Regions from separate parts of the Rheinheimera mangrovi genome, predicted to be linked through region 3. Evidence: predicted binding sites of a transcription regulator. Region 3 holds the regulator's gene; each other region holds the start of a gene.

Region 1 (5,804 bases), 1.6 Mb from region 3:
GGTACAACCCCCAGATCCAAGGCTTCGCAATCCAGCCGCTGTAACGCTGCGTGCAATAAATAGCGGTTGGCATCGTAACAATGGCCGGGTTTTAACGGCAAACCAGGTTCAGTTAACTCATTACCACTGGAACAATAGGCCACTTTCAGCCGGGTATAGACTTGGGCTCCAGCCAGACCTGAAGCAGCTAACACTGCCAAATCCAAAGCGCCCATTCTGTGACCCGCGGCAAATAACAAGGCACCAGCGGCTAAATCTTCGCCAACCCAGCGGATATGATCGCCCTTTTTGTAACGCTGCAGTGGATCGGGCTGGAGTTTGCCTTGAACAACCACACAATATTCCTGCATCAGCACTGTATCAGCACCAGCCGGAATAGCGGCGCCCGTCATCACCGCCATGGCCTGTCCTGCTTGCAACGGGTTTTGCGCTTGCTGGCCAGCCAATACAATGCCAACCAGCTCTAAAGCTCTACCAGCCTGAAGATCCTCATAACGCAGCGCATAACCATCCATAGCTGATTGAGTAAAAGCCGGCATAGCTACAGGACTATAGACTGCTTCAGCCAGCACTCTGTCAAGCAGTTGTGGTAGTGGGCAATACTGCTGTGGTGTCATTGGCTGTACTTCAGACAGCATCAACTCAAGCGCCTCTGCCAAACTTAAACTCTGTTGCTGCAAACAGGCGCTGCTGTTCATAACGCTGTGGCTCATAATGTTTCTCCATGCAGGCTAAGCTCTGCGGCAATCAGGGCTTTTAATTCAGGAATACAGGAACCGCAATTGGTGCCACATTTCAGCTGCTGCCCCAGTTGCTGATAGCTATGGCAACCTTGCCGAATAGCCGCACAAATTGAGGCTTCACGCACCTGAAAACAGCTGCAAATTACTGAACTTTGCGCCTCGCCAGAACTGCTGCGGCCTGTCAGTAGCTGACGTCTTTCGTTCAGACTGAGTTCTTTATTAAATTGCTGGTCCAGATACTCCACAGCTAGATTCAGCGGTGCCGGGCTGATAAACACACAACAACTTAACTGCTCCGCTTCAAAAGCTGCAGCTCTGTAATGACCAAGGGCTAAGGCCTGACTACTCAACTCTGGCTGAATAGCTAAAGAGCACAACCACTGCTGCAGTTTTGTTGGGTCCAGCCCGCCACCTGCTGTAGTGGCCAGCTCAAGTTCTGCCAGTTCCAGCTGATAAAGCACAGTCCGACTGTGTTTTTGTTTGCTGGCATAACCCCTGCTGCGACATAAAAGCCAGAGCCGCTCATCCAGTTCTGGTTTTAGCATCAGCCAAACCTGCCAATACAGAGCAAGCGGCTGAATTTGTACCTGAGCTTGTTTTAATGCGGGCTGTCCTGACACCGGGTCGACTAAAGCAGGCACCAGCACATCACAACGGCCCTGACTGCTAAATTGCTCTGTCCAATGAATAGGCACAAAACATTCGCCGTTGCGCTGAGCTTCCGTCAGCCGGACCCGGGCATCCATCTGGCCTAATGAATTCGATAAACGAGCCAGACCACCATCGCTGAGGCCCAGCAGCTGCGCATCCTGTGGATGCAGCTCCAGAAAAGGCTCGGCTCTGTGCTGTAGCAAAGAAGCAGCGCGGCCAGTTCGGGTCATGCTGTGCCACTGATCCCGGATACGACCTGTGTTCAGCAGCAGATGATCAGTTGCCAGCTCAGCAGGCTGTTGTTGCGATACCGCAATAAAACCTGCTTTGCCAGAGGCGGTATAAAACTGGCCATCCGCGCCTAAACGAGAGGCCCCGAGCGGATATTTGCTATTGACCGGCCATTGCACAGGCGCTAAATCCTGATACTGCTGTACTGTTAGCTGCGTTAAACCGGATAAATCAAAAGCCCGCTGGCCATGGTTTTTGTAAGCTGACAAAGCGGCATGTTCGGCAAAAATAGCGGCAGGCCCGCTGAAGTTAAAGTGATCAGCAAAGCCCATAGCCTGAGCCACATCACAGATAATCTGCCAGTCATGCCGGGCTAACCCAGGTGCTGGTAACAAGGCGCGCTGCCTGGAAATACGCCGCTCTGAATTGGTGACAGTACCGTCTTTTTCACTCCAGCCTGTGGCAGGCAATACTATATCAGCGCAGTCTATGGTGTCGGTGTGAGTTACAATGTCGGATACGATCACCAATGGACAGGCTGCTAAAGCGGCTTTCACCCTGTCGGCTTCCGGCATGCTGACCACTGGATTAGTCGCCATAATCCAGATGGCTTTTATATCGCCGCGCTCTACGGCGGCGAATAAATCCACCGCTTTGTAACCTGGCTGACGGCAGATGTTCGGCGCTTGCCAGAACTCTTGCACCAGTTCGATATCAGCGTTTTGGCTGTAATCCATATGGGCCGCCAGTTGATTAGCAAGCCCCCCCACTTCGCGCCCGCCCATGGCATTGGGCTGACCAGTTAAAGAAAAAGGCCCACTACCTGCTTTGCCAATGCGGCCAGTGGCCAGATGGCAGTTGATAATAGCGTTGACTTTATCTGTGCCGTTTTGCGCCTGATTTACCCCTTGCGAAAACAAAGTTAAGGTCAGAGGCTCATCGACAAAAGCACGGTACAAAGCTGCCACTTGCTCTGCTGGTAAGTCGCAGCCCAAAGCCACTTGCTCTATAGTGCCGGCTTGTTGCTGTGCAGTCGCCAGTGCTTCGGCAAAACCTTGGGTATAGGCGAGGATAAAGTCGTGATCCAGCTGGTTTTCTTTGGCAAGAAAGCTCAACAAGCCATTAAATAACAACAGGTCAGTGCCGGGTTTCAGCGCAAGATGCAAGTCAACCCCCTCGCAGCTGGCCGAGCGACGTGGGTCTATCACGATAATTTTCCGGCTGGGGTCTTGCTGTTTGCTGGCCTGAATGCGCTGAAACAACACCGGATGATTCCAGGCCATATTGGCCCCAACCAGAATATAACAACGCGCCAGCTCAATATCGGCATAACAGCCCGGTACTATATCGGCGCCAAAAGCGCGTTTATGACCAGCCACAGTAGAAGCCATGCAGAGTCTGGAATTGGTATCGACATGAGGGCTGCCAATAAAACCTTTCATCAGCTTGTTGGCGACATAATAATCTTCGGTCAGCAACTGGCCTGACAAATACATAGCCACAGAGCCTGGGCCATACTGCGCAATAATTGCGCTAAGCCGGCTGGCTACAGTGTCTATAGCTTCAGGCCAACTGACCGTTTGACCAGCCACTTTCGGCGCCAGCAAACGCCCCTGTTCACCTAAGGTCTGGGCCAAAGCTGAGCCTTTGACACATAAACGGCCATAGTTGGCCGGATGGCTGGCGTCACCTGACACTCTCAGTTCACTTAGCTGATCGGCGACTATGCCACAACCCACGCCGCAGTATGGGCACGTGCTTTGCAGTTGCATGCCTTTTCCTCTTCCAATAAAAAAACGCCCGTCCCTGCATCCAAAAAAAGAAACAGTAAGACGAGCGCCTTTGCTCATATAGTTGAGTAAAGCTTAAGCAAAGCCGATGCCAACCTCAGTCTGTGGAGTTTTGGCTGGTTGCAGCCTGATCAACTGGATGGTCACAACAAAAAGGGCATGATTCTGGTGCAGACTGACCTAAAAAAGTGCAGTTGTGCGCGATTTATAGCGCAACAGAACACACAGGACAAATCGGATTTTTAGCAATTTTCAATTGTTGCCATTGACTAAACAAGGCATCAAAACACCAGAGTTTGCCTGCCAGTTCAGAACCTAAACCAGCTAAAATCTTTACCGTCTCCAGCGCAGCTAAACTGCCAATCACTCCGACCAAAGGCGATAACACCCCTTGATCCAGACAACTGAATTCCTGCTCGGCCAAAGCACTGCTGTAACAACAATAACAAGGACCAGTAGCAGATACAGGAAAATAACTGATTTGACCTTCCAGCCGCACTGCAGCAGCAGTAAGCAGAGGTTTCTGTTGCTGATAACAGGCCGCCTGTAATTGCTGGCGGGTGACAAGGTTGTCGGTGCAATCCAAAACTAAATCAAACTCAGCCAGCCTGTGATTCAGGCTATCAGCCGTGGCTTGCTCATGCCAGCTTTGCAGCATGCAATGGGGGTTAATCAGTTGCAGCTTTTCCGCTGCCACTGCGGCTTTAGCCAACCCCAGATCGGCATCCTGATACAACAACTGACGGGATAAGTTACTTAAGCTAATCTGGTCAAAATCCACCAGTGTTAAGTGGCCAAGGCCAGAGCTGACAAGATAAGGCGCTACAGCAGAACCGACACCTCCCAGACCGACCAGCAGGACTTTTTTTTCCGCCAGTTGCAACTGACGCTCTTCATCCCACTGCGATAACAGAAAATGCCTGCTATACCTTAATTGCTCTGTCATAGGTAACGCCTTAAAACTCGGGCTCTGAACTTCCATAAAATGTGAGCATTTATTGTGCCAGCACATGAAAGTGATAAAAACAGTAAACCCATATTGCCTTTGATGCTGTTCTCTATTATAAAGCCGCCGGTAGAGTGTCCGGATTAACTACTCAGCAGAGGTTGTAGTACAAGTGCCAGTGAAAATAGCGCCAAAAGATATTAAGCTGGGCTACGCCATCAAGTTGCCTGTAGGCTGGATGAAACATCCTTTTCTGACCAATAAACTGGTGGTGGAATCAGCTCAGCAATTGCGGATTATTTTGTCATTAGAACTGGATTATGTGTATTTTTATCCGGAGCGCAGCTCTGTTGTAGTTGAACCGGTAACAGACAACACCGAATGTTCTGTCAGTCAGGATTTAGAAGATGTGCAACTACGCACTGAAATGCAACTGGATAAAGAGCAACGCATAGAACAAGCCAAAGCCCACAGACGAGAGCTGCAAAAAACTGAAAAAGCTTTTGCTCAGTCAATGGCGCAAGTCCGCAACCTGATGACCAAAGTTCAGGGGCGCCCACTGAATGCCATTGAAGATGCTACCCAGTTGATCAGCAACCTGGCCGATACCATTTTGAGTGAAGATGCATTGGTACTGCACCTGATTTCTCAGGCCGGCAAAGAGCAGGAGTCGATGTACTTCCATGTCCTAAACGTGTCTATTCTGGCGATGATGCTGGCAAAAAACTTAAAATGCAGCACTGATGAAGTGAAATGGGTAGGTTTAGGTGCGATGTTTCACGACATCGGAAAACTGAAAATACCCAGCCAGATTTTGCGAAAAACCACGCCTTTAACCACACCCGAGCTGAATTTTTTAAAACTGCATCCCAAACTGGGACTGGAGTTGCTTGGCCTAACCCAACAATTTCCGGTTGAAGCCAAGGCCATAGTAGAACAGCATCATGAATACCTGGATGGCAGTGGTTATCCGGCAGGTATAAAAGCAGATGAAATTAACAAGCTGGCCCGCATTGTCGCTGTCGTAAATGAGTTTGATAACCTCTGTCATCCGGCTGATATGACTCAGGCCCGCTCACCCCATCATGCCTTGTCTGTCATGTTTAAAACAATGAAAGGCAAACTTGGCGATCTGGAAATGAAGGTCATGATTAAGATGATGGGGGTTTATCCGCCTGGCACTGTAGTGATGTTGTCAGATAAACGGGTCGGTATCGTCATGGCGGTCAATTCTGAATCCATGCTCTACCCTAACGTACTGATTTATGATGCCGATGTGCCACGGCTTGAAGCTGCCATCGTGCCCTTGGAAGCCAATAAACTTTCAATTGAAAAAGTGATCAAACCCAAAGCCTTACCGCCTGAGGTTTTTGCCTATTTAAATCCACGAGCTCAAGTCAGTTACTTTGTGCAACAAAAAAACTGAGTCGGGTCAACTACTTC
Region 2 (5,804 bases), 900 kb from region 3:
TGCACCAGATACACATGGCTGCGGCTACTTTGTTGTAGTGGCCTTATCACCTGCAAGCCGTCCAATGTATCGGCTGGTTGCAACAAAGGTGGTAAAGGTAATTGCTGATCCAGGCAAAGAGGTAAATGGTTGTCTGCCGGCAACTGATCAATTCGTACCAATTGCAGCGTAATATTATCTTCGCTGCCTGCAGCTAACGCGGCTTCGGTCAGTTGCAAGGCCAGCAGGGATAAATCGGATTCTGTCTCAAGCAGATTGATCAGTTCAGTCTGAGATAAAGCCTCAAATAACCCGTCTGTTGCCAACAGAAACAGGTCACCCTGTTGCAAAGGCTGGCTATGATAATCCGCTTCCAGCGCTGCTCCTGCGCCAAGTGCCTGACTTAAAAAGCTGCTGCTGCCTCGCCAGACTCTATGATCCCGCGTCAGTTGTTCCAGTTGCTGATTACGCAGCAAGTAAATCCGGCTGTCACCCACATGCAGCAAATGAGCATGGCGTTGTTTTAGTATTAAGGCACTAAAAGTGCAGACATAACCTTTGTCCGGATCGGATGCAAAAGGGCCATTGCGGCTTTGGGCATACAACCAGTTATGGCTGGCTTTAAGTACTTGCAAGGCGGCATGAGGTACAGACCAGGCATCGCTGGTGCAGTAATAATCATCCAGAAAACTTTTCACTGCTGTTTCACTGGCGATCTGACTGACAGTGCTGGTGCTGATGCCATCGGCCACCGCCAACACTATGCCTTTACTGCTTAATTCCGGCTCTTTTGGCAGATAAGCGCCAAAGCTGTCCTGATTTAAAGCTTTACGGCCAGCAGTGGAGTGCTGGCCTATGGAGACTTGTAACGATGCTCCATGCCACATGATCAGGCTTTGGCCAGAGTAGCAACAGGGCTTTCTGCTGTTTTAGCGGTCAGGTTACGTTTTGGTGCCGTTTTATAGTGGGTGCTGTACAGGGTCAAACCGGTAAAGGCCAAACCACCCACCAGATTGCCTAATGCTGTTGGGATTTCGTTCCAGATCAGATAATCCATTACTGAGAAATCACCACCCATCATCATGGCAAAAGGAAACAGAAACATATTGACTACTGAGTGCTCAAAACCCATAAAGAAGAACAACATAATAGGCATCCACATTGCCATCACTTTGCCGCTGACATGAGTGGAAATCATAGCGCCCACCACACCCATAGACACCATCCAGTTACACAACATGCCACGCAGGAATATGGTCATCCAGCCGGCCACACCATGTTCGGCATAACCTAAAGTACGAGCTTCGCCTACGCCAGCCAGTTTTGTCCCCACAGGCCCGGCTTCGGTATGAAAACCCATAGTCAGCACAAAAGCCATCATGGCGGCGACTGTTAAAGCGCCAAGGAAGTTACCGGTAAATACCAAACCCCAGTTACGAAGTACGCCTTGCACTGTAACGCCTGGACGACGGTCGAGCAGGGCCAGCGGAGTTAATACAAAGACACCGGTCAGTAAGTCGAACCCCATCAGATACAGCATAATAAAACCGACAGGGAACAACATGGAACCTACTAAAAAGGAGCCGGTTTGCACAGCTACTGTCACTGCAAATACTGCAGCCAAAGCCAGAATAGCTCCTGCCATATAAGAGCGGATCAGCGTATCCCGGTTGGACATAAAAATTTTTGATTCGCCGGAGTCGACCATTTTGGTCACAAACTCGGCTGGAACTAAATAAGCCATAGGTTCACCTTTTCCTGTTGTTGCTTTTTTAAATTCAGGAGTTGTTTTTTAAAAAACAAAAAAGGCGTCCGGATCATTCTGTTGCCAGAAGATCACGGGACGCCTTTGTCCTGAAATATGTTGGGAGGTGGTTATCACCTCTGCCGTTTTAACAGAGCAACTTTGATGCCAGCCAGCTGCTTTTTATTAATGTATTGATTTTACTTGGCTTTTACGAAGTTGTGCTAGTGCAAGAGTGACAGAGGGGTTCCATTGTTGTGCATTTTCTGCACCGTTACAGGGCAGTGCAGCTTTGTGCTCTGCAGAAAAAAGACGAACTAAGTCTGACAATCCAGCATTGGCGCGGCCTGTCAGCTGTCGCGGGCAGCGTGGAATAACCATTGCTAGAGTATGGGATTATCAGCACTACAGAGTGATCCATGAATTATTCGACAGCTCAGTTTTTGCTGGCCGCGAAACAGGCAGAAATAAAAGCCCTGCAGCAGCTTTCGGCTAACTGTTTGCTGGTTACCAGCGTCAGTGAACTGGTGCATCAGTTACAACGTGAGCGTGGTATCAGCAATATTTTTCTGGCATCAGACTGTGAAGTGTTTGTGATGCAGCGCCAGCAGCAATTATTGCAAAGTACTAAAGCAGAGCAACAATTGCGAACCCAACTGAATCAGCAGTATCTGCAGGCAACCGAACCTTGTAGCAGCAGCCGTTTATTGAGTGCTGTTTGTATGGCGTTGCAGGGCATGGACCATCTGGCTGAGTTACGCGAACAGGTAGGCAAACAGAAATTTACGCCGTTGCAATCAACAGAAGCATACAGCAGATTAATTACCGCCTGGTTGGCTGTAGTGCTGGAGTCGGCTGATTTAGCCTGTGACGCTGGTATTACCCGTTTTTTAGTGGCGTTATTTAACTTACTGCAATCCAAAGAATACGCTGGGCAGGAACGCGCATGGGGAGCTATGGGCTTAGCTTCGGGTCAGCTCACGACAGAGTTGGCCGAGCGTTTGTTATTGCTACAGCAAGCACAGCAACATAGTGCCGCTGTATTTTTGGAGTTTGCCACTGCATCACAGCAACAGCAGTGGCATCAGCTGGAACAAGCGACTGCGGCAAAACAACTGCAGCAATTAAGAACTATGATCCAACAACTGTCCGGTACTACAGCACCAGTGCCTGCGGTTAGTGATTTGTGGTATCAGTTTGCCACTGAACGTATGGATGAAATGCATCTGTTGCAGGCTGGATTAACTTCAGAGTTGCAGCAACTTACATCAGACACAGTAGCAGCGGCACAGCAGCAATTGCAGCAACATCAACTGAAGCTGACCGAACTGACAGAGTTGCCAGCCAGCCCAGGTTTAACCTTGCTGATTGATCCGGGTATGCTGGGGTTGTACGGTGCCTCTATTGTGCCTGCGGGACAGGTTGAACAAAATCTGCAGGTACCGAGCCGGTCCTTTTATCAGCTGTTGTCTGAGCAAGCTCAGCATATTCGCCAAATGCACACAGAGCTGACGGACGCCCGTCGTGCTATTAGCGAACAAAAGCTGATAGACCGCGCTAAGTTATTACTGATGCAGTATAAAAAACTGACTGAAGAGCAGGCTTATCGTCAGTTACAGCAAAGTGCGATGAAACAACAATGCCGTATTGCTGATGTGGCTACTGCTGTAGTGAAAGCTCTGGTACCGGCGAAAACTTAGTTTTAGTATCCCAGTTGCGGGTCAAACCACAGGGCTTTATTTTTTAGCGGTGTTTCGGCTGGTAAAATTGGATTGCTTAACTGAACCACTGTTCTGGTTTTTAAATCTGCCTGCTGTATGGCGCTGCTGAAATGTTGTAAAAACAACTGCTGCATACTGCCATCTTCAATGGCGCGCAATAGCCCAATTTCAATGGCGTTGGCCAGTTCGATATTGTCTTTTTGCACAAAAAAATACAAAGCAGCCGGATAATGCAATACCCACTTCGGCGCAACGGTTAGCGACATGCCTGTTTTTTGCTGCAATTCGGGCCAGATTTCTGTGACTGAGCGGGGGAAATAATCAATACGTTTGGCACTCAGCATCTTAAACATAGCGTCAAAATCACCACTGCCAAGTACCCGAAAATGATTGGCTTTTAAAATAGGGTAGTCTGGCCAATCGCTCCCTTGTACAGAAGGGCTGGTTCTCAATTGTTTTTCATCCAGTTGCTGAATTTTTTGTTCGTTATCGTTGTGAATTAGCAATAAACGCCAGCCAATTAATCCTCTGTCTATGGGCACCCGGATAGGCCTTAATTCCTTTTCGCGCTCTGGTGAGGTCATAGTCCAGACAACATCTAAGCCATTATTAGAACCCAACTGACGCAAAGTTCTGTGTTGGCTCATCACCTGACCACTGGGAACCAACTGATAATCAGCACCGGATTTTTCCACCGCCAGATGTAATAACGCGATCGGATAGCTGCCGCGGGCGTCCCCCAACATCGACATAGGCCATGAGTAGATCACTTGTTGCGGTTGTGCCTTACTGAAAATGGGCAGCAGCAAAAGAACAGACAGAAGCAGGATACAGAACCGGGCCGTCATCACAGACATATGATCCACTCCATGGCGTTGATTTAGAAACTATAGAACATTTCAGCTACAAGGTTAGGTTGTTGTCTTTGCATGATGTTATTTCGCCGCATATTTTTAGTTATACTCAGCGGCAAAAATTGACGGCGGGAGCAGTAATGACGGCTGAATTAAAAATTGAAGATCTGGTGTTGGGTGAGGGTAAGGCGGCTGAACGTGGTGCTTTAATTACCGCGCATTATCGCGGCTGGCTGGAAGATGGAACAGAGTTCGATTCGTCGCATAGGCGTGGCGAAGCTTTTCAGTGCATTTTGAGCAATAACAGAGTGATTCAGGGCTGGATTTTAGGCTTAAAAGGCATGCAGGTGGGGGGCAAACGTAAGTTATGGGTGCCAGCTCATTTAGCTTATGGTGAACGCCAGATTGGCACTATGATACCGCCACATTCTAATTTGATTTTTGAAATAGAACTGTTGGAAGTGCTGACCAGAGACTAGAGATTTCTTTGTGAAATACAGCTTTTTGTTATCAGTCGGTTATAAATTTGAAACCACTTACATCGCATAGGTTTTTCGCGCCGCTCTTTACCTTAATCTAGTTGATAACAATTCGTATTAGTGTATTATTCGCTCGATTTTATTGGGGGGGTAATCATGGCGTTACAACAGAAATTCAGCAAGCTGCCAGTGGTACTGGCAGTTCAATTGGCTTGTATGGTGGGGGCGGTTCAGGCCGCTGACGATAAAGCTGAAAAAGACATTGAAAAGATTTCGGTGAAAGGCCACTACACAGTGAATGAAAACATTGATACGGCTACTGGTTTAGGTTTGTCTTTATTTGAAACCCCTCAATCCGTAACTGTGATTACCTCACAACGTATTATCGACCAGGGTTTTAGCGGTATTAATGAGGTAATGAGTCAGGCTGTAGGTGTGTCGGCTAAACAGCTGGATTCTACTCGTAATGTGTTTAGCTCCCGTGGTTTCGATATTGATAAATACCAGATTGATGGTGTGCCTTTAGCTTGGTCTTTAGCTGGGGATTCAGGCGAAACCATCACTGACGTATCGATTTATGAACGTATTGAAGTGGTGCGTGGCGCCACAGGTTTACTAACTGGTGCTGGTGATCCTTCTGCTTCTATCAACCTGGTTCGTAAACATGCCAATTCCGCTGAACTGAAGGGCTATATCAATGCTGGTGTAGGTCGCTGGAATAACAGATTTGCTACTGCAGACGTATCGACTGGTTTAGACAATCAAGGCGATGTACGAGCGCGCTTTGTTGCCAAAAAAGAAGTGGGCGACAGCTTTATGGATATCCCTGAAGACGACAAAACGGTGCTTTATGGGGTAGTAGATGCTGATTTAACGAATCAAACTTCCATTAGTCTGGGGAGCAGCTATCAGGATAACGATCCTAAAGGTTCAACCTGGGGTGGTCTAACGCCCTGGTTTAGTGACGGCACTCCCACTAACTGGGATCGTTCGGTTTCGTCAGCGGCAGACTGGACCTACTGGGCTT
Region 3 (5,804 bases):
ATTCTCTCTTTGGGGACTCCAGAGTCAGTGGAAGCACTACTGTATTATCTGGTGCATTCAACATTAGCTACTGCAGCTTTATTTTTGCTGGCCGACCTTATTGCTCATCAACGTGGCAAAGCCGGAGACCGCTTGGTGAACGGCCGAAAAGTTGCGCAACCTGTGTTGCTGGGGGCGGCTTTTATTGTGGTGGCGTTGAGTATAGTGGGTATGCCACCGTTCTCTGGTTTTATAGGCAAACTGTTGCTGCTTCAGGCTGTACCGCAAGGCAGTGCTATGTTGTGGTTCTGGTCGGTTTTATTAGGTAGCAGTGTACTGCTGTTAATAGCACTGAGCAGAGCGGGTAGTATTTTGTTCTGGCAGGTAGCGGGTTCTGATACTGAAGCCCGTATGGCTGGTAGCCGTCGCAGCATAGCTTTAATGCTCCTGGTACTGGCCAGTCCTTTGTTAAGCTTATTTGCTGGCCCACTCACAGCCTGGTGTAAGGCTGCAGCTGTGCAGCTACAGCAGATTGCTAATCTTAGCCCGGGAGCCTTCTGATGTTTTCATTCAAAACCTGGTGGCCAACCCCTGTCCGTAGCTTGTTTTTGTTTCTGGTCTGGTTATTACTGAACAACAGCGTGGCTTTAATCCATCTGTTTTTTGGTCTGTTGCTGGCCTGGTTGATCCCATTGCTTATCCATAAGTTTCGCCTGATCCAGCCTGGTATTAAAAAGCCGGGCGCAGCTCTCACTTATGGCCTGATGGTATTGTGGGATATTGTTGTCGCCAACCTGCAGGTGGTTCGACTGGTGCTGGGTGCTAACAAAAAGCTAAGACCTGCTTTTGTGACTGTGCCGCTGGATTTAACAGACAACCTTGCTATCACTATCCTTGCCAGTACAGTGTCGTTAACTCCTGGGACTGTCAGCGCTGAAGTGTTACCGTTAAATGTCGGATCCGGTGAGCAACGTTATCTGTTGTTGCATGTGTTGGATTTAGCCGATGAAGCTGAATTAATCCAACAGGTAAAACAACGCTACGAGGCTCCATTAAAGGAGATATTTTGATGCTTGATCTGATCCTGCAATGCTGCTTTGTTGTGGTAGGGTTTGCTTTGCTATTAAATTTATATGCGGCCATTCGTGGACCTTCGGTTGTTGACCGTCTGTTGGCGCTGGATACGATGTATATCAACAGCATAGCGCTGCTGTTGTTGTACGGTATATATTTGGGGACTAGCTTGAATTTCGAAGTCGCTTTATTGATTGCTATGTTGGGTTTTGTCAGTACTGTGGCTGTGTGTAAGTTTTTACTGCGTGGCGACATCATTGAGTAAGCAACTGAATAAAGCGTCGGATGAGGAGTAATCTATGAATTTGCTTGAGGGGTTGGTTGCCTTGTTGGCAGTGGCCGGGTCATTGTTTGTGTTGTTAGGATCTGTCGCTTTAGTGAAATTGCCGGATTTTTATACCCGCCTGCATGGCCCAACCAAGGCGACAACCTTAGGTTTGGGAGCTCTGGTATTAGCCTCTATGCTTTATTTCAACTTTGTGAAAGGTGAGTTAAGTTTACAGCAGTTATTGATCGCTCTGTTTTTATTTATTACAGCACCTATTACAGCTCATATGTTAATCAAAGCTGCGTTGCATTTAAAACTCAAAACATCGACACAAACGTCAGGAAAACAAAACGCAGACCTTTAAACCGCATTGTTGAATTATTAGTTTTCTTCGTCAAACCCGTTTTCAATCAAAGCGACCACAGCGGTCAGTGCTTCTTGTGCCTGAGTGCCTTCAGTACAGACTTCCAGCGTTTTACCTTTGCTGCTTGCCAACATTAAAAGTGCCAAGACACTGCTGGCATCTGCGGTTTGGCCTTCCTGTTGTAATTCAATTTTGGCATCAAACTGACGGCATAACTGTACCAGCTTAGTAGCTGCTCTGGCGTGCAAGCCCAGTTGATTGACGATGGTGACTGTTTGTTGAAGTTTATCGGCCATCGTGATGACGCCTCACTAATACGTGGTGACGGATTTGGATGTTTTTATCTACCATGATGTCTCACTAACTCGCGGTGACGGATTTGCACGTCTTCCCGCTGTAAACGGTAACTTTCAGCCAAGGATTCGGCGATATACACAGAGCGGTGTTGACCGCCGGTACAGCCTATGGCTATGGTCAGGTAACTGCGGTTGTTGCGCTCTAAATGCGGCAACCAGGTGCCGATAAACTGATTAATCTGCCAGATATACTGAGCCACTACGGCTTGGGAAGACAGGTAGTTTTGTACTGGTTGATCTAAGCCTGTCAGTATTTTCAGTTCGGGCTCCCAATGTGGGTTCGGTAAAAAGCGCGCATCAAACACATAATCGGCATCTTTGGGAATACCATATTTAAAACCAAAGGATTCAAACAAGATCACCAGACGACCGGTTTTTTGCCCAAGGATACGTTCTCTAAGCTGTTCTGCCAGCTGATGTACGTTTAGTTCTGTGGTATCCAGGTATAAATCTGCACGGCTGGAGATAGGGTCCAACAGCTGTTGTTCGCGTTGTATGGCTTCATCCAGTGACATGGCCTGATGCGAAAGCGGATGCAAGCGTCGTGTCTCGCTGAAGCGTTTAATCAGGCTGGTGTGGTCGGCGTCTAGGTAAAGAATGGTCAGGTCAACTTTGTGCGGCAGGTAAGACAGGATATCTGTTAATTCATCGGGGTCTTGCGGCAGGTTGCGCACATCAATACTGACAGCGACCCTTTCGTACTGCCCCATCACGGCGTTGGCTAAAGTCGGAAGTAAATTGACGGGGATGTTATCTACACAATAATAACCTAGGTCTTCCATGACGCGCAGGGCAACAGATTTGCCCGAACCCGATCGACCACTGACGACTAATAATTTCATTTTGCCATTGCCTGTTCAGCGCCTGCCATTAGCAACTGGTACAAATCATGGCTATTGGCACTATGACGGATTTTTTTGGTGAAATCTTTTTGACTGAGCATACGGGCTATGCCGGACAAAGTAGATAAATGGGTCTGGCATTGATTTTCCGGGATCAGGATGGCACAAAAAATATCCACAGCCTGGTTATCAATAGCATCAAACTGTATTGGATCTTTACTGACGACAAACACCAGCAAAGGTGTGGTGACATTTTTTAATTTGCCATGCGGAATAGCGATACCACCGCCAATACCTGTGGAACCGAGTTTCTCACGGCTCATCAGGGCTTCGAGTATGTTGTACTCAGGAACTTCCGGTAAATGCTGATGTGCCAGTTCAGCTATGTATTCCAGAATGCGTTTTTTACTATTAAAAAGGACCGCACTCTTGGTGCAGTCCTCCGATAACATTGAGCTCAGGTTCATAGTTTCAGAATCAATGACGAGAAATTTTCTCTTTATGTTTAATAACTTGGCGATCCAGTTTATCGATCAACTGGTCTATCGCAGCGTACATATTTTCGTCTTCCGACACAGCGAATACTTCACCTCCATTGAGGTGCATCTTAGCCTCTGCAATCTGCTTTAATTTTTCCACGTTCAGCACTACATGTACATTGTTAATATGATCAAAATGACGTTCAAGTTTGGAAAATTTGCTATCGACGTACTCTCTCAGTGCTTCAGTGATTTCTACATGACGACCAGTTAAGTTGATTTGCATAGACTCTTCCTTCTTAATAGAGCTGTTAAAGCAAGCTCTTGCGCTGATTAGACGGCGGAATAAACAAGGCTTCACGATACTTGGCAATGGTACGCCGTGCGACATTAATCCCTTGTTCTGACAGTATTTCTGCCATCCTGCTGTCACTTAAAGGTTTGGCAGGATTTTCCGCCGCCACCAATTTTTTTATAAAGGCGCGGATTGCGGTGGATGAACATTCACCGCCACTCTCTGTACTTACATGACTGGAGAAAAAGAACTTAAGTTCAAATATTCCTCTGGGAGTGTGCATATATTTTTGTGTAGTAACACGGGAAATGGTTGACTCATGCATTCCCACCATTTCAGCCACGTCGTTTAATACCATGGGTTTCATGGCTTCTTCACCGTGCTCAAAAAAGGCCTGTTGCTGCTGTACTATGCAGTTGGCAACTTTAAGTAAAGTTTCGTTGCGACTTTCCAGACTTTTTAAAAACCACTTGGCTTCCTGCAGGTGGGAACGAATAAACTGACCATCTGATGCATTACGGGCATTACGTGACATGGCAGCATATTGCTCGTTAATTCTGATCTTTGGCATCGCATCAGGGTTTAACTCGACCATCCAGCGTCCTTTGATTTTTGCAACTGACACATCAGGGATCACATACGACTGTTCTTGTCGAATCACATCTGCCCCAGGTCGAGGGTTCAGGCTGTGAATAAGCCGCATCACTTCTTTTAAGTCGTCTTCTTTGAGTTTAGTCACACGCATCAGAGAACGGAAATCTCTGTTAGCTAAAAAGTCAGTATATTCTTTAATAATATGCTGGGTTTCAGCCAGATAGGGGGTTTTTGGATCAAACTGGCGCAGCTGTACCAATAGACATTCCTGAATAGTGCGGGCGCCAACACCTACAGGATCGAACAACTGGATACGTTTAATGACCGCTTCGACTTCGTCGGCTTCCACTTCCGGCATGCCTAGCGATTCGAGAATATCTTCTGTGTCTATCGTTAATAAACCGTTTTCGTCTATGGCTTCGATAATGATTTCAGCAATAGTGCGGTCTGTATCTGAAAATGGGGTCAGCTGCATTTGCCAACGTAAGTAATCTTGCAGGGTTTCGCTGGTTTCGCCCTGAAATACCGTATCTTCATCGCCATTGAAGTTATTGGCACCAGCAACCGGAGCCGCACTGACTAAATCGTCCCAGTGGTTGTCCAGCGGTAAATCTTCTTTGATATTTTGCTCGGACATCGCTTCGCTGCTGTCCTTTACTTCGGGTTCGTAATGCTCATCATGGCTGTTGTCATAGTCAGGCGAATCAAACTCGGCACCATGATTTAAATCTTTTGATGAAGGTTCCTGAAATACTGCATAGTCATCTTCAGCTTCCAACAATGGATTAGCATCCAGCGCTTCCTGAATTTCCTGTTGCAGTTCAATAGTAGACAATTGCAGCAGTTTAATTGCTTGCTGCAATTGAGGAGTCATTGTGAGCTGCTGACCAAGACGAAGTTGCAGAGACGGTTTCATGTACTTCTTATTTTCTCCAAACAACCCTATTCGGATGTTGTTTTAAACTATAACCTGAATTGCTCACCAAGGTAGACATCACGGACTTGTTGGTTTGCTAAAACCTCAGTCGGGGTACCTGCAGCAATCAGTTCTCCATGACTTACAATATAGGCAATTTCACAGACATCAAGAGTTTCGCGCACATTGTGGTCGGTGATAAGCACCCCTATGCCTCTTTGGCACAGATGCTGAATAATTTTTTTAATATCTAACACTGAAATGGGATCAACACCAGCAAAAGGTTCATCCAACAGGATAAACGCCGGATCTGCGGCCAATGCCCTGGCTATTTCCACTCTGCGTCGTTCGCCACCGGATAAACTCATGCCAAGGCTGTTACGGATATGGCCTATATGGAACTCGTCCAGCAGCGCATCGGCTTTTTCTTCGCGCTGCTCTTCGGTTAGATCTTTGCGATGCTGCAAAATGGCCAGCAGGTTGTCATATACCGTCAGTTTGCGGAATATCGAACTTTCCTGCGGCAGATAACCAATGCCTGCGCGAGCACGGGCATGGATAGGATCAAAGGTGATCTCCTTGTCATCCAGGGTGATTTTGCCTTTATCTGATGGCACTAAACCAACAATCATATAAA
Region 4 (5,804 bases), 900 kb from region 3:
CTGCCCTTGTCCTTTGCCGTCATCACTGCATTTGCTGCATCTTGCGATCAGGCCGCTGACGCCGCTTGGGCTTGATTGACTGCATTCAGCCATACCCTACCCTGTTCCAGTTTCACCTCGTACACAGGGATCTGCACTTCAGGTTGCTCTACACACCGGCCAGTGGTCAGGTCAAAGTGCTGTTTATACAAAGGCGATGCCACTACGATTTGCTCACCTAAAGAGCCTACAATCCCTCTCGACAGCACATTAGCGCCGCCAATAGGGTCGTAATTACCTACCGCATAAATCTGCGGCTCGCCTTGCAGCTCCAGCAAAAACACCGCCACTTGCTGGCCATCAACCAAAGCGCAAATACCGCTGTTTTCGACTAAATCTTCAAAAGCACAAATATCAGTCCAGGCCATGTTAGTTCTCCTCTGCTAAAGCGGCTACAGGCAGCTCTTTAATCGGAATTTGTTGTTGCCACTGGCGCTTTTCTTCAGCCGTAGCAGGGCGGATTTGCGAACGTTCTTCGACAAAAACGATGTTTTCATCTGCATCCGGGCTGTTTACAAACTGACGGAAACGTTTCAGCGCTTGTGGGTCGTCCAGCGTGGTTTTCCATTCACAGGCATAGGTATTGACTAAGGCAGCCATCTGGTTTTCCAGCTCTGCGGCTATCCCCAGCTCGTCGTCGATAATGACTTTACGCAGATAATCCAGGCCACCATCGAGCTTTTCCATCCAGACTGAAGTACGCTGCAAACGATCGGCGGTGCGGATATACAACATCAGAATGCGGTCTATGTAGCGGATTAAGGTTTCAGTATCGAGGTCGGTGGCAAATAAGTCGGCGTGGCGTGGCCTCATGCCGCCGTTACCGCAGACATACAAATTCCAGCCGTTTTCGGTGGCAATAATGCCAATGTCTTTGCTTTGCGCCTCAGCACATTCGCGGGTACAACCCGACACTGCCATTTTGATTTTGTGGGGCGCCCTTAAACCTTTGTAGCGGTTTTCAATGGCAATGGCCTGACCGACACTGTCCTGTACGCCATAACGACACCAGGTACTGCCGACACAAGACTTCACGGTGCGCAGCGACTTGCCATAAGCCTGGCCAGTTTCAAAACCCGCATCGACCAAACGTCGCCAAATGGCAGGCAATTGCTCTAAACGGGCGCCAAATAAGTCGATCCGCTGACCACCGGTAATTTTGGTGTAGAGGTTAAAATCCAACGCCACTTGACCTATAACCAACAGTTTTTCTGCGGTAATTTCACCACCAGCAATACGCGGCACCACTGAATATGAGCCGTCTTTTTGCATATTGGCGAGAAAGGTATCGTTGGTGTCCTGTAAACCGACATGAGTTTTTTTCAGCACATAATCGTTCCAGCTCGACGCCAGGATGGAAGCCACAGTCGGCTTACAAATATCGCAGCCCAAGCCCTGACCATGGCGGCTTAACAGCTCGGCAAAGGTTTTAATACCGCCGACCTGAACTAAATGCAGCAACTCCTGACGGGAATAGGCAAAGTGTTCGCAGAGGTGGTTTTTCACCTCCACACCACGGCTTTTCAGTTCATCATCCACCACGGATTTGAGCAAAGCCGTGCAACCACCACAGCCTGTGCTGGCCTTAGTGCAGCTTTTGATACTGGCTAAATCGCAGCAGCCACTGTCCATAGCCGCCACTATGTCGCCCTTGGCCACGTTATGGCAGGAACAAATGGTGGCGCTGTTGGGTAAAGTTAAAGCCGCCAAAGGCGCGCCGGATGCTGCAGGTAAAATCAGTTGTTCCGGCTGTTTTGGCAGCAGCATATCGTTTAAGGCGTATTGCAGCAGACTGTCGTAGTTACTGGTATCACCGACCAGCACAGCACCCAGCAGGCGTTTGCCGTCTTTGCTTACCACCATTTTTTTGTAGACCTGAGCCCTTGGGTCGGTAAAGACATAACTTAAAGCACCGGGCGTTCTGGCATGGGCATCGCCAATAGAACCCACTTCCACACCCAGCAGTTTCAGTTTAGTGCTCATATCAGCGCCGCTAAAGCATTGCTCGCCACCAGTCAGTTGACTGACCACCACACGCGCCATCTGATAACCGGGCGCCACCAGACCAAAAATCTTTTGCTGCCACAAGGCACATTCACCTATGGCATAAATATGTGGATCAGAGGTCTGGCACTGATCGTTCACCACAATGCCACCCCGGTCGCCTACAGCTAAACCGCAGCTGCGTGCCAACTGGTCATAAGGCCGGATGCCAGCGGAAAACAACACTAAGTCAGTCTCTAAACTTTCGCCATCAGCAAACTGCAGCTGATAACGGCATTCAGTGCCAGCCACTATGGCTTGCGTGGCTTTGCCTGTATGCACCTGCACACCCAGTTCGATAATTTTTTGGCTCAGCATCTGGCCGCCATTTTGATCCAGCTGTACCGCCATCAGTTGAGGTGCAAACTCCACCACATGAGTCTGTAAACCCAGTTGTTTCAGCGCATTGGCCGCTTCCAGCCCAAGCAAACCACCGCCTATCACCACACCCACTTTGCTGACTGCTGCACTTTGCGCTATCGCGTCTAAATCCTGCAAAGTGCGGTACACCAGACAATGCGGTTGGTCATTGCCCGGAATAGGCGGTACAAAAGCGTAAGAGCCTGTCGCCAGCACCAACTGGTCGTAATAAAACTGCTCGCCCTGACGGGTGACGACCAACTGCTTTTCGCGGTTAATCTCTTCTACCCAACAATTTAAGCGGTATTGAATATTGGCAGCCTGATAGGCTTGTTCTGTCGTCAGCGCCAGCTGCTCTGCGCTGGTGCCGCTGAAATAGCCGGATAAATGCACCCTGTCGTACGCCAGCTGAGCTTCACCACAAAGCACAATAATTTGTGCCAATGGGTCTTTGGCTCGTAATTGATCAACAAAATGATGCCCCACCATACCGTTGCCGATCACCAGAATTTGTTTGGTCTGCTGCATTTTTATGTCCTTAAGGCCTTTGGCGACTGGCTCAGCCACCAAATTTTGCCCATAAAAAAAGCCCAGGCCTGAACCACTTAAAAAATGGTCAGAACCTGGGCCTCGTTGCCCGTGCAGAGCTAAGCTTTGCACCTCAATTCAAATTGTGTCAGCACCAGTCTGCGCTGGTGTTGCTGACTATGTAAAAGCACAAAGAATGCCAGTTTATTAACTTGCTGATTTTATTGGGTAATGGTTAATTTATGCTCAAGCAATTATCAAAAGCTTGCGTTGAATTGGTGCAAAACGGCACCGGATTGAGGCATCAGCAGAAATTTGAGTTTGACAGAACATAAAGAAAATCTTATTGCATAAAGGTTAATAAATGAGTTAAATAGGTTTACAAATCTGATACTTAGTAAAAATCACAGCGAAAACTGAATGTTTCAAGGAAGAATAATGCAAAAGCCCCAAATCCTTTGGAGAAATCAAACTCCATCACGCTCATCGCTAAAACGCGGCTGGAAAAACTTAAGCAGAAATGGAAAGCTGTGGCTGATGCTGGGCAATTTAATATGCATGAGCTTAATGCTGTACAACTACAATGCACAAGGCAGTGTATTGAGCTTAGTGGTGGGGATCTACACTGCGTTGTATATAACAATACTTGTCTTGCAAGCTAAAGGCGCCCCCAAAGAAGAGCTGGGCAGTCTGATGAATGAGCTTAAAGTGGAAAATAACACGATTTGGATAGGCGACTACCAGCTTCCTGATACAGTCCGCAAAGTTGTGATTGGTCGCATGGATATTCAGGGGCCAGCTTTTTTACAACTGGCCTGGAATCAAGGGCATCAGTGGATATTTCAGCTGGATGAGCTGCAACAAGTACGACATTTTTTCCGCCAGCATGCACCTCAGATTGAAATCGTTAACGAATAGGCAAACCCACAGCTGAATTCTGAGTGATATACAACGCTGACAAACTGCCTTTTCCACGCTGTTGAGCTACCGCTGTAAAGCTATCATGCCGACGACGCGGGTACGACAATAGGCAATTAGTTGATGCCGAAAACAGCAAGCCTGAGTACAATAGCCAAGCGTTAATAATTCTCAGGGTTATGTTTTTCATTTACCAAGGCCGTGGCGCAGCACCAAGCTGGCAGCCGCTATAAAGCCCCAACCCATATAACAAAGCGCACCCTATTTTAATCAGGCCATCAATCATGGCCTTAGAACATCAGCAGGAAAGAGAAAAATGGCAGCTTTTGGTAGTGTATTTATGCCTGAAATGGCAATGGCCCGTTTCGATGGTACAGCTTGGGGTCAGTCCGCAATAGTTCCGTCCGACAGCATCAGTCTGCATCCGGGCGCTCACGTGTTGCATTACGCCAGCACTTGTTTTGAAGGCTTAAAGGCATTCCGCCATGAAGACGGTTCTGTGGTTATTTTCCGCATGGATAAAAACGTTGCCCGTATGCAACAAAGCTCTGAATTGTTGTCTTTGCCTACTTTTGACGCAGCTCTGCTGAGCCAGATGATTGTCGACGTGGTGCGCCATTATGCCGCCGACGTGCCAACACCTCCTGGTTCTATGTATATCCGTCCAACTCATATCGGCACTGAACCTGCTATTGGTAAAGCAGCAACACCAACTCTGACGTCTTTACTTTATGTACTGTTATCTCCGGTTGGCGATTATTTTGCCGGTGGCAGCCGCGGTTTACGTTTGCTGATGGAAGACAATGCCCGCTGCGCGCCTCATATGGGTATGATCAAAAGCGGTGGTAACTACGCCAGCGCCTTGCACCCAACTATGCAAGCCAAAGCCAAGTATCAGGCCGATCAGGTGCTGTTTTGCCCGAACGGTGACGTTCAGGAAACTGGCGCAGCCAACTTCCTGTTAATCGATGGCGACGAAATTATCACCAAAGCACTGGACGCCTCGTTCCTGCACGGTATTACCCGCGACACTATTCTGACACTGGCCCGTGACTTAGGCATGAAAGTGTCAGAGCGTGAACTGACAGTTGAAGAACTGTTAGAGCGCGCCGCTAAACCAGGCACAGAAGCGGCTTTATCAGGCACTGCTGCTGTATTAGCACCAGTTGGCACCTTGATCCACCAGGGCAAAGAATACAAAGTAGGCAACGGCGAACCAGGCAGCACTACTGCCAAATTACGCCAAACCCTGAACGATATTCAGTGGGGCAAAGCCGAAGATAAGCACGGCTGGTTGACGAAGATTTAATGTTTCGCTGAGTTCAACTCATAAGAAAGCAGGCTTAAGGCCTGCTTTTTCTTAACATTAATAAGTGACTAGCCCTTACTACTCCACAACAACACCGCACTCAAGGTTGCCAGTGGCACTGCAGCCCATAACAGCACTGAGGTCAGTCGCTGCTGATAGGCCAGCAGTAAAGCAAAGCTGCCCTGCATCAGGGTTAAAGTGCCAAACCAGACCACAAAACCAATAGCCAACTGCCAGCCCTGAATACAAAGCCACAAAGCCAGCAACAAATACAACCAGCCTGCGCTTTGCAGTACCCTCAGCTCAAAAGCTTTAGGCTCTGTGCCAAACACCTGTTCAAAATGTTTATCCATCGACAGTCCTAAAGCTGCCATAGCCGCGTAACCGGACGCCAGAACACCAAACAACAACAGCAAGTCCATTACAGCACCTCCGCCGATGCCACAGTGGCAGCTCTGTTTCGTGTCGCTGTGTTGCGTTTTGTCTGGCCCAGTTTGCGCTGCACTTTCACCGCCGCCCAGCCCAGCATCAGGCCCAGCAGAATAAACACCAGATCCACACTGGCCAGCGCCCAGTCCTGCTGCCCTAAGGTCTGCCCCAGATGACG

What was found. The regulator sigma-54, encoded in region 3, starts transcription at its own class of promoters, with help from an activator protein. The targets are predictions, from matches to a motif close to TGGCANGNTNCNTGCTT.
Region 1: EK374_RS15985 (nitrate reductase) is a predicted target of sigma-54. The motif match lies at 3,493-3,509, and genes of this name have one in related genera.
Region 2: EK374_RS19130 (nitrate regulatory protein) is a predicted target of sigma-54. The motif match lies at 2,093-2,109, and genes of this name have one in related genera.
Region 4: nirB (nitrite reductase large subunit NirB) is a predicted target of sigma-54. The motif match lies at 3,156-3,172, and genes of this name have one in related genera.

What each region holds. Positions count from the first base shown of each region.
Region 1 is NZ_CP034683.1:3,519,833-3,525,636, forward strand. Features, by position in the region: gene moeA (molybdopterin molybdotransferase MoeA) at 1-713, opposite strand, end outside; gene EK374_RS15985 (nitrate reductase) at 710-3,397, opposite strand; gene EK374_RS15990 (HesA/MoeB/ThiF family protein) at 3,621-4,361, opposite strand; gene EK374_RS15995 (HD-GYP domain-containing protein) at 4,534-5,787, shown strand.
Region 2 is NZ_CP034683.1:4,260,805-4,266,608, reverse strand. Features, by position in the region: gene EK374_RS19140 (bifunctional protein-serine/threonine kinase/phosphatase) at 1-866, opposite strand, end outside; gene EK374_RS19135 (formate/nitrite transporter family protein) at 869-1,723, opposite strand; gene EK374_RS19130 (nitrate regulatory protein) at 2,143-3,423, shown strand; gene EK374_RS19125 (substrate-binding periplasmic protein) at 3,426-4,301, opposite strand; gene EK374_RS19120 (FKBP-type peptidyl-prolyl cis-trans isomerase) at 4,439-4,777, shown strand; gene EK374_RS19115 (TonB-dependent siderophore receptor) at 4,934-5,804, shown strand, end outside.
Region 3 is NZ_CP034683.1:536,337-542,140, forward strand. Features, by position in the region: gene EK374_RS02485 (monovalent cation/H+ antiporter subunit D) at 1-540, shown strand, start outside; gene EK374_RS02490 (Na+/H+ antiporter subunit E) at 540-1,049, shown strand; gene EK374_RS02495 (K+/H+ antiporter subunit F) at 1,049-1,318, shown strand; gene EK374_RS02500 (Na+/H+ antiporter subunit G) at 1,353-1,685, shown strand; gene EK374_RS02505 (HPr family phosphocarrier protein) at 1,703-1,981, opposite strand; gene rapZ (RNase adapter RapZ) at 2,026-2,883, opposite strand; gene ptsN (PTS IIA-like nitrogen regulatory protein PtsN) at 2,880-3,350, opposite strand; gene hpf (ribosome hibernation promoting factor) at 3,361-3,648, opposite strand; gene EK374_RS02525 (RNA polymerase factor sigma-54) at 3,674-5,167, opposite strand; gene lptB (LPS export ABC transporter ATP-binding protein) at 5,215-5,804, opposite strand, start outside.
Region 4 is NZ_CP034683.1:4,269,672-4,275,475, forward strand. Features, by position in the region: gene nirD (nitrite reductase small subunit NirD) at 48-407, opposite strand; gene nirB (nitrite reductase large subunit NirB) at 409-2,970, opposite strand; gene EK374_RS19165 (hypothetical protein) at 3,409-3,888, shown strand; gene EK374_RS19170 (branched-chain amino acid aminotransferase) at 4,205-5,197, shown strand; gene EK374_RS19175 (DUF3325 domain-containing protein) at 5,266-5,619, opposite strand; gene EK374_RS19180 (PepSY-associated TM helix domain-containing protein) at 5,619-5,804, opposite strand, start outside.